DNA from 4 places in the Paenibacillus sp. Marseille-Q7038 genome. Region 3 is predicted to be linked to each of the others. Evidence: predicted binding sites of a transcription regulator. Region 3 holds the regulator's gene; each other region holds the start of a gene.
What was found. Region 3 encodes Rex, which represses fermentation and respiration genes when NADH is low (regulators of the CRP and FNR family bind a similar motif). Its sites were predicted from a motif close to TTGTGAAATATTTCACAA; they were not measured.
Positions count from the first base shown of each region.

Region 1: ACWPWY_RS19910 (DUF1641 domain-containing protein) is a predicted target of Rex. The motif match lies at 1,166-1,183, and genes of this name have one in related genera.
Region 2: ACWPWY_RS15110 (formate/nitrite transporter family protein) is a predicted target of Rex. The motif match lies at 1,388-1,405, and genes of this name have one in related genera.
Region 4: nadA (quinolinate synthase NadA) is a predicted target of Rex. The motif match lies at 1,147-1,164, and genes of this name have one in related genera.

Region 1 is NZ_CBCOOM010000002.1:589,304-591,511, reverse strand. It holds gene ACWPWY_RS19915 (NAD(P)/FAD-dependent oxidoreductase) at 1-599, opposite strand, end outside; gene ACWPWY_RS19910 (DUF1641 domain-containing protein) at 637-1,074, opposite strand; gene ACWPWY_RS19905 (DIP1984 family protein) at 1,845-2,208, opposite strand, start outside.
Region 2 is NZ_CBCOOM010000001.1:3,172,432-3,174,639, reverse strand. It holds gene ACWPWY_RS15115 (helix-turn-helix domain-containing protein) at 1-304, shown strand, start outside; gene ACWPWY_RS15110 (formate/nitrite transporter family protein) at 415-1,212, opposite strand; gene ACWPWY_RS15105 (MBL fold metallo-hydrolase) at 1,471-2,208, opposite strand, start outside.
Region 3 is NZ_CBCOOM010000001.1:2,401,255-2,403,462, reverse strand. It holds gene dinG (ATP-dependent DNA helicase DinG) at 1-909, shown strand, start outside; gene ACWPWY_RS11320 (redox-sensing transcriptional repressor Rex) at 944-1,603, shown strand; gene ACWPWY_RS11315 (amidohydrolase) at 1,590-2,208, shown strand, end outside.
Region 4 is NZ_CBCOOM010000002.1:345,648-347,855, forward strand. It holds gene nadB (L-aspartate oxidase) at 1-50, opposite strand, end outside; gene nadA (quinolinate synthase NadA) at 145-1,083, opposite strand; gene ftsH (ATP-dependent zinc metalloprotease FtsH) at 1,321-2,208, opposite strand, start outside.

The DNA.
Region 1 (2,208 bases), on a different contig from region 3:
GGACCTGCTTCTACATTGTAGAGTTGTACTTCTTCACGTTTGATTCCTTTTTGTTTACATACATGATCCAGAATGTCAGCATATTCGCCAACAAGCTCGATACCTGTCAAACCGCCGCCGCCGACAACGATTGTTGCGTCTGCTTTGTTTCCGGTTTTTTTGTAATTATCCAGGCAAGCTTCCACGTGTGCACGGATTTTGTTAGCATCACTTACGGATTTCAGAGTAAAGCTGTACTCTTGAAGTCCTGGGATACCGAAGAATGCAGTTTCACTACCTAGAGCAACGACAAGGAAGTCATAGCTGTAGATTGTTCCGCTCTTCATAACAACTTTGTTCTCATCTGGTTTAATCTCAGATACCGTGTCAATTTTAAGATTTACGTCTTTACCACGAAGAAGTTTCTCCAGTGGAAGTGCAACTGCTTTTTCTTCGATGGAACCTGCAGCAAGACGATGTAATTCAGTAATAATTTGGTGAGTTGGGAAGCGGTTTACAACCGTAATGGTTGCTTCTTCAGCGGACAAGTATTGACGTGCTGATAGCGCGCTAAGCAAGCCGCCGTAGCCGCCGCCCAGGATCAAAATTTGCTTCGACATATCCATCCTCCGTTCTTACTTTCGTATCAATAACTTTTTAGTCTTGTTTTTGCCCTTGACGTTCGTTGAGCACATTAAGAAATGCTTGAGCAAAACGAAGAGATTGTTGTACGTTAGGATCTTTCAACATTTTGAGCATACCGAAAAGACCAACAGAAGACTGTTCCGCATGAGCACGGTCTCCAGCTTCGATAGCCGCGGATGCTACCCCTTTTGCTTTTTCTACAACAGGCGTTGTAAATTCTCCAAGAGCGACTTTCATGTCGTTAACGAAGACTTTATCTGTTGCCAAGCCTTGAGCGAAGTCATAAGCTTTTGTCATAGCAGTTACCATTTCAGCCAGTTTAGGTAGATTCTCCACAAGAACAGTAAGAGACTCTTGAACCTCCGGCTTCATCAATTGATCAAGTACATCCTGATTTTGTGCAGGAGCTGCACCGTTTACTGGTACCTCTTGTTGAGTCGGTTGTGACATAAGAGAACGTCCTCCTTTACTTTGGGTTAAAAAGCCCGCTTGCTTGACCCTACCTGATAATCAAATGAACGATCCGTGAGTGTACATTGTAATGTAACAAATTTCACACATTAGAAAAAGCCGCGGCCTTTCAAGCGGCACAGGCAGCTTTACCCTACACATGTGATGTACTTCATGGATCTTTTGCAAAGATGAATAGTTGTTTATTCCATCGCAATCACAAATTTATCCGAACAGGCCAATTACGAACCTATACCCTAATATTACACTTATTACACATAAACACGAGTTAAATCTAATTATACTTGTGAATACCTTGTGAACATTGTAACAAAACCTCTATTTTTGTCAATACAATGAATTTTTGCTTTTAGGCTTGAAAAAGGCACTTATTCTCCCCTTTTCTACTATATACAGTACTAGTTAATACCATAGCTAACTACATCTACTTATTATAAAAGTATAATTTTACCATTCCCGTTTTTTTGAAATGACTTTCCTTTTTTAACTTACAGAATAGCAGTGGGAAGTCCTATAGTCCCCACACCCAGCCCTCGCCAGTTGAAAAAATCAGCATATGGTAGTAAGTAATAACATTAACTCGTACGGTTGTAAATGGTGCGTGGGCTAAATTGTAATTATAGGGCGCCCGGTTCCCTTCACCATTTTATGAGATCCAGACTTGACCCGCTGGGAGGCTTATGCTCGCTTTTTTTCATTCTGACTACCAACACTAGGACTTCTCTGCTGCAATTTGTTCTGATCGTATTTTATGATGATTCTATAAGTTCGATTGTCCAGTTGAGTTCTTGAATACGCGTATCAAGTGTGCGATGTTCTTTAGCAAGTTCATCTACTTGTTTCTGCAGTGCGCTGATATCAACGGTTGTTATAAATTTAATCTCTGTCCTGCTGGACCGGTCATAACGAATAGACGCCGTATCCATGACATCACTGAGAACACTTCGTTTCAATTGGAGCTTCTCCCGGCGTGCAAGCGCATCGGTAATCGTCATTCCTTGTTCGTATTCTGTCTGTGAATTGGTTTTGTTAATTTTCTTAACAAGGGACTCAAACTGCTCAAGTACCCCATTCAGTTCACGAAAAAGATCAGACGGATTCTCGGCTGCCTCT
Region 2 (2,208 bases), 770 kb from region 3:
TGTTCAGCCGCTGCTTGCTTTTAAGGGGGAGCTTGAACAAGATATTCAACATTATGAGATGATTAAACAAGGAATCTTTCTTCCGATTGAGACGATTATGGAAGTCGGCAAAAATTTAATTGCTCATCGGATCTATATGAACTTATCTCAGGCTGAACTTGCAAAAAGACTTGGGGTATCGGAAGCTCAAGTATCAAGAGATGAACGAAATGAATATGAAGGGGCAACGACAGAAAAGATTCAAAGTGTGATGAATGCACTTGGTTTAAAAACAACGATTCATATTGAAATGGCTGCAGTGTAACTAAGGGATCAGGGGACTAAGTACAGGCTGCTCCTTATATTAAGTGAATGCATAAACAGGGTGTAGGAACATTAGTCGTTCCCCGCACCCTGTTTATCGTTAAGCGTATGTTAGTGTTGCACTTCTTCTTCATCGTCCTCAAACGGTTTATTGATGTAGTAGTAAAAATACCCCATCATAAATACGCCGCCGACCATATTACCAATCGTAACCGGAATTAAGTTGTGGAGTATTGCACCAATCGTGATCGTTTCCGAATGATCTAGCACAAGTGCAATCGCAAAGGTACACATGTTAGCAATACTATGTTCATAACCCGATATAAAAAAGCAGAAGACAAAGAGGACCATTGCAAACAATTTTGCGCCATTTTCCTTCATGAACATCGGTACAAAAAAAGCGAGACATACGAGCCAGTTACATAGAATAGCCCGGAAAAACAATTCAACTACGGTAGCATCCAGTTTATGTTCCACTACATTAATCAGGAATGAGTTAACACTAGGTGAGGCGTAGAGATTCGTTACATCAATGAGAAACGCAAATACCAGTGCACCAAGCAGGTTGCCAACATAGGTGAGCCCCCATAGTTTGTATACGGTTTTCCATTCCATTTTTTTCTTAAGGGCTGCATAAGTGAAGTAAAAGGTGTTACCAGTAAACAGATCCGCTCCGCCATAAGCAATCAGGATGATCGCTGCTCCAAATGTAAGGGCGGCCATAGGATAAGCTGCCGGTGAATCCGCTATGTAAAAATAGTTGCCTGTCTTAAAAGCAACAATAACCCCGAATCCAATGAACATACTGGCAAGCATCGCTCGTAGAATGTACATTTTCCAATCTTTTTGGTAGACTCTTTGCTTTCTTAACGCATATTTCTCAACTTGTCGTAAACCTTCTGCTTCCAAATGGATCCCTCCGTATTCTGCGAAACAAATAGTAAATCGATAATGATTCCAGATTCTTTACAAGATTATGTCCATGTTAAAGTCAGTGTATGTATTTCTAGTCAAAATACTAAGGTAAGAAGAGAACGCATCTAACCTCGACCTAAATTAAAATAAGCGATCGGGATATGCAATCCTATGAATTATTTCACATTTGGATGAAAAAAATGTAAACAATAAAAGGGCGCGATGTATTCGTGCCCTTTCTTCATATGAATATTAATGTGAAAATTGTTTAATTATGTCATTAATTCTTTGATTTACCTCTCCTTTATATATACCACCGTGAAAACATATGACACATTCTATATCGTAGTTGTCTAGCTGTTGGAGAGAGGAAATAGCCTTATTCATATCTAATGTGTGGGCAGGGCTTGGTCCGAATAATTCACTGTTTTCTATAACGAGAGCATCGCCCGCAATGAGTGTTTTGCTCGCTGTATGATAGAGACTAATATGTCCCGGGGTGTGACCCGGAGTCTCTATAATAATGATTCCTCCGGCATACGGTAAAGTTTCTTTATGAATAACCGTCCTATCTACAGGTGCCTTTGGCGGATTTTCAAGTGTTTGTTTGAAGGCGAGCTTCATCTGATCCGAAATCTCAGCAGGTAGAGATTCTAATGAACTTGTAACGGAATCAGATGTTATTTTAAGGAGTAGCAAGTCTCCTTGAATGTAGGGCTTTTCAAGTGGATCTGAGATAATCTCGGCAGCAGGTGAAGCTTGTTTAAGGCTAGGCAGATTGCCAATATGGTCGAGGTCCTGATGTGTCAGGATAATTCGATTAATATCACTTACTCTGTATCCTAGACTTGCCAACTCCTTTTCAAGAAGAGGTAATTGACCAGGATATCCGGTATCGACCAGAATCAATTCTTTATCATCGTGTAAAAGAACCGGATAGATAGTCTGGGCAGAGCCCATCACCGTTTGAGACAATTCAAGCATACTAAT
Region 3 (2,208 bases):
GGTCAGTTTAGAAGTAAGTCTCTTCAGCTGTACGCAGTCCCTGTTGATGTAAGTTCGCATTTAAAAGAACTGTTTTTCGATAAAAAACACAGTGTGATCCTGACCTCTGCTACGTTATCTGTAGACAAGTCATTTCAGTTTATGATCGATCAACTAGGGCTTTTAGAAGCACAGGAAAAAGGCAGACTTATGACGTCCTTACTTCCATCGCCATTTAATTATAGGGATCAGGCGCTTTTGGTCATTCCTCGAGATTTTCCGAGTGTAAAAGGAAGTGTAGGGGATGATCACTTTGTAAGTATGCTTGTGACTTCACTAGCAGAGACAGCGAAGGCAACCAAAGGCAGAATGTTGGTGTTGTTTACGTCCTATCGTATGCTGAGACAAGTCCATGAACCTCTAAAAGAAGCACTTGCAGCTAGTGACATTACTGTGCTTGGACAAGGGGTAGATACAGGCAGTCGAACCAAACTTACACGCCGGTTCCAAGAGGCTAAGGCTTCTGTATTGCTCGGGACAAGTAGCTTTTGGGAAGGCGTAGATATTCCGGGAGAAGCTTTAACGTGCCTTGCGATCGTGCGACTACCTTTCCAGCCGCCTAGCCATCCAGTGGTGGAAGCAAAAAGTGAACTTTTGGAAAAAGAAAAGAAAAATCCTTTTATGAAACTTTCTGTTCCGCAGGCCGTGATCCGGTTTAAACAAGGTTTTGGACGGCTTGTTCGTACATCAAAGGACAGAGGCATCGTTATTGTTTACGATACAAGGGTTATTGAATCTTATTACGGAAAGTACTTTTTATACTCTCTGCCAGGTCCAAAAATGGAACATATGGTTACCGATAAGATGGTGCCACGGATTAGTGAATGGCTGATGGAACATGAAACGAATAAAGAAACAGACGGAAGATAAGAAATTGTGTTTTTGATGTAAGGGGGAGTTCACATTGAAGTCGGATAAAATTTCAGAGGCAGTCGTTCGTCGGCTGCCCGTTTATCTGCGTTATTTACAGGAGCTGTACAAAAGAGAAGTTACAACGGTATCATCTCAAGAACTCGGACTTAAATTGGATCTGAATCCAGCACAAATCCGCAAGGATTTAGCTTATTTTGGTGATTTTGGACGGAAGGGAATCGGATATGATGTCGCTTATCTTATTGATAAAATCCGTCAAATTCTCAAAATTGATCAAGTCATTAATGTTGCTCTCGTGGGGGCAGGTAATCTCGGTCAAGCGTTGTCTAACTATAACCGCTATGTAAAAGACAATATGAAGATTGTTGCTGTATTTGACTCGTATGATAAAAAAATTGGAACTATGATTAATACACTTACGGTTCAGCCAATGGAAGAGTTACAGAATACAGTAAAGGAACGTAATATTCGGATCGGAATTATTACAGTACCTGATTTTGAAGCTCAGCGTGTAGCGGATTGTATGGTTGAAGCAGGTATAGAGGCTATTCTTAATTTTGCGCCCATCATCATCAAAGCTCCGCCACATATTCGGATTCACACGGCTGATTTCACAACCGATCTCTTAAGCCTTGCTTATTATCTTGAGAGCGAAGAAGGAAAGGAAGAAATAGAAGATGACAAGTCCTAAATGGCTTATAAAAAATGGACAATTTGCAGTTAGTGATCCAGAATGGCGAATCGTTAAAGGTTATATGCTTGTTGAGAATGATAAGATTGCCTACATAGGCGAGAAACTCCCTGAGGGGGAAGAAGAAACAACAGCTTTTGACGGGAAAAATCTACTCTTTATTCCCGGTCTGATCAACACACATGGTCATGCTGCGATGTCACTTCTGAGAGGTTATGGGGATGATCTTGCACTCCAAATTTGGCTTCAAGAGAAGATGTGGCCAATGGAAGAGAAATTTACAGCAGACGATGTGTATTGGGGAGCGTCCTTGTCGATCCTTGAGATGATTAAAGGGGGTACAACCGCTTTTCTTGACATGTATGATCAGATGAATCAAGTAGCTAAGGTAGTTGAAGAGTCGGGCATACGTGCAAGCCTGATGCGGGGTGTTATTGGATTCGGTTCAGATGAACTGCGAGCTTCTAAACTTGCGGAAGCAACTTCTTTTGCTAAGGAATGGAACGGACAGGCGAGTGGCAGAATTACGACGATGCTATCTCCTCACGCACCGTACACATGTGGTCCTGAGTTTATTGAAAAATTTGTTCAGGCTGCACATGACT
Region 4 (2,208 bases), on a different contig from region 3:
ATCTGAGGTAAAGCCGCTATATCCAAATCAATTAAGTAAGAAGGAATCATGGGGCATACTCACCTGTCTCATATAAAGTAGCTCACGTAATCATGCATATATAGAAAAGGGGGCCAACTTTCATCTGAAAGCCTCCCCTTGATCCTATTTTACTTGTAACATGCGCTCTAGGGATAAACGTGCACGATCGGCAACAGCAGGAGGTACATAAATTTCCGGCTTCATTGTCTCCAGCGCTTTTACTAGTTTCTTGAGGTTATTCACTTTCATATTTGGGCAAACAAGAAATTTGGTCGCAAAGTGAAAGGTTTTGTCGGGGCTGTCTACTCGCAGTTGATAACCTGTACCATCTTCTGTACCGACGATAAACTGTTTGCGGTCGGACTTTTTACAGTATTCGAGAATCGCTGTAGTACTGCCTACAAAATCGCCCATCTCAACCACTTCTGGGCGGCATTCCGGATGAACAACGAATTCTGCATCAGGATATTTAGCACGCATTTCCACCACATCTTTTATCGTTAGCATGTCATGTGTATTGCAGTACCCTTCCCATATGATCATTTTCTTATCGGTATGCTGCTGAACATAATGTCCAAGATTTTTATCAGGAACCCATATAATTTCTTCTGCATCAAGTGATTGAATCACTTTTACCGCGTTAGCAGAAGTACAGCATATATCTGTCTCGGCTTTAATCTCAGCAGAAGAGTTAATGTATGTAACGACCTTTGCATTCGGATGCTGCTCTTTTAACTTGCGAAGTCCTTCTACGTTGACCATATCCGCCATGGGACAGCCCGCACGTTCATCGGGAATGATTACTTTTTTGTTTGGAGCTAAAATTTTAGCACTTTCCCCCATAAAATGAACACCGCAAAAAACTATGACTTCGGCATCGGTTTCTGCTGCCTTCTGAGCTAAAAGAAAAGAGTCTCCACGAAAGTCTGCTACTTCCTGAATTTCATCTCGCTGATAATAATGAGCAAGTATAATCGCATTCCGTTCCTTCTTTAGTACCTTTAGTCGCTCTTTCAACTCACGATTCATCTCGGCCTTACGTTCTAGTGCCTGAACCTCCACTGTTGACCCTCTCCTTTTATGGAATAGCGAATCATACGTTCACTTTGCAGTGTATGATGGCGCTTGTTAATCGATTCACAAAGTCTAATACAGAACTTCCTTTTGTTTACAACTAATTTACACGGCGCATCGTGACCTGTCAATTCACAAAATAGACGCAATTTAAAGCTAAACATCGTAATACAACAAAAAAACCGGAGAACATAAGCTGTTCTCCGGTTTTTCGTTATAGCAACCTTATGAAGTTGGTTTATTCTTATCTGGATCAATTGGAGGGGTAGATTCCGAATCCGGCTGATTAGGAACATTGTTTGGAATTTCTTCTGCTGGTGTTCCGCCGTTGTTATCTTTTCCTTGAATGCGAACTCTAACATCACCGACATTGTCGATGATTGGCTCTCCGCTTTCAGAAGATTCTCCCGTAGTTCCTTCTTCTTTTTCGGTAATCACTCCGTTTTCGATCAACTGCTTGATATCTTCAAGATCAAGTGTCTCTCTTTCGAGTAGTGTTTCCGCAATAAGGTGAACTTCTTTAGAATACTTGGTCAGCAAATCTTTTGCTTTCTCGTAGCATTCTGTAACCATACGGTGCATTTCTTTATCAATCTCATATGCAATGGAATCACTGTAGTTCGGTTCATGTCCGAAGTCACGACCCAAGAAGACTTGCCCTTGAGCATTACCAAACTGCAATGGTCCGAGTTTTTCACTCATACCATATTCCATTACCATGCTTCGAACGATACTTGTTGCTTGTTGGAAGTCACTATAGGCACCTGTACCAATTTCACCGATAAACAGCTCCTCAGATACACGTCCACCTAATAATCCTGTTACTTTATCAAGCAATTCTTGCTTCGTAGCGAGCATACGATCTTCTTTTGGCATCATAATTACGTATCCGCCTGCACGACCACGAGGTACGATCGTAACTTTGTGAACCATATCAGCATGCTCCAAGAAGTAACCCACAATCGTGTGACCAGCTTCATGGAAAGCAACGATCCGTTTTTCACGGTCGCTAACTACGCGGCTTTTCTTCTCTGTACCAACAATTACACGGTCAATCGCTTCATCCATCTCACGCATCGAGATATCTTTACGATTACGTCTGGCAGCAAGAAG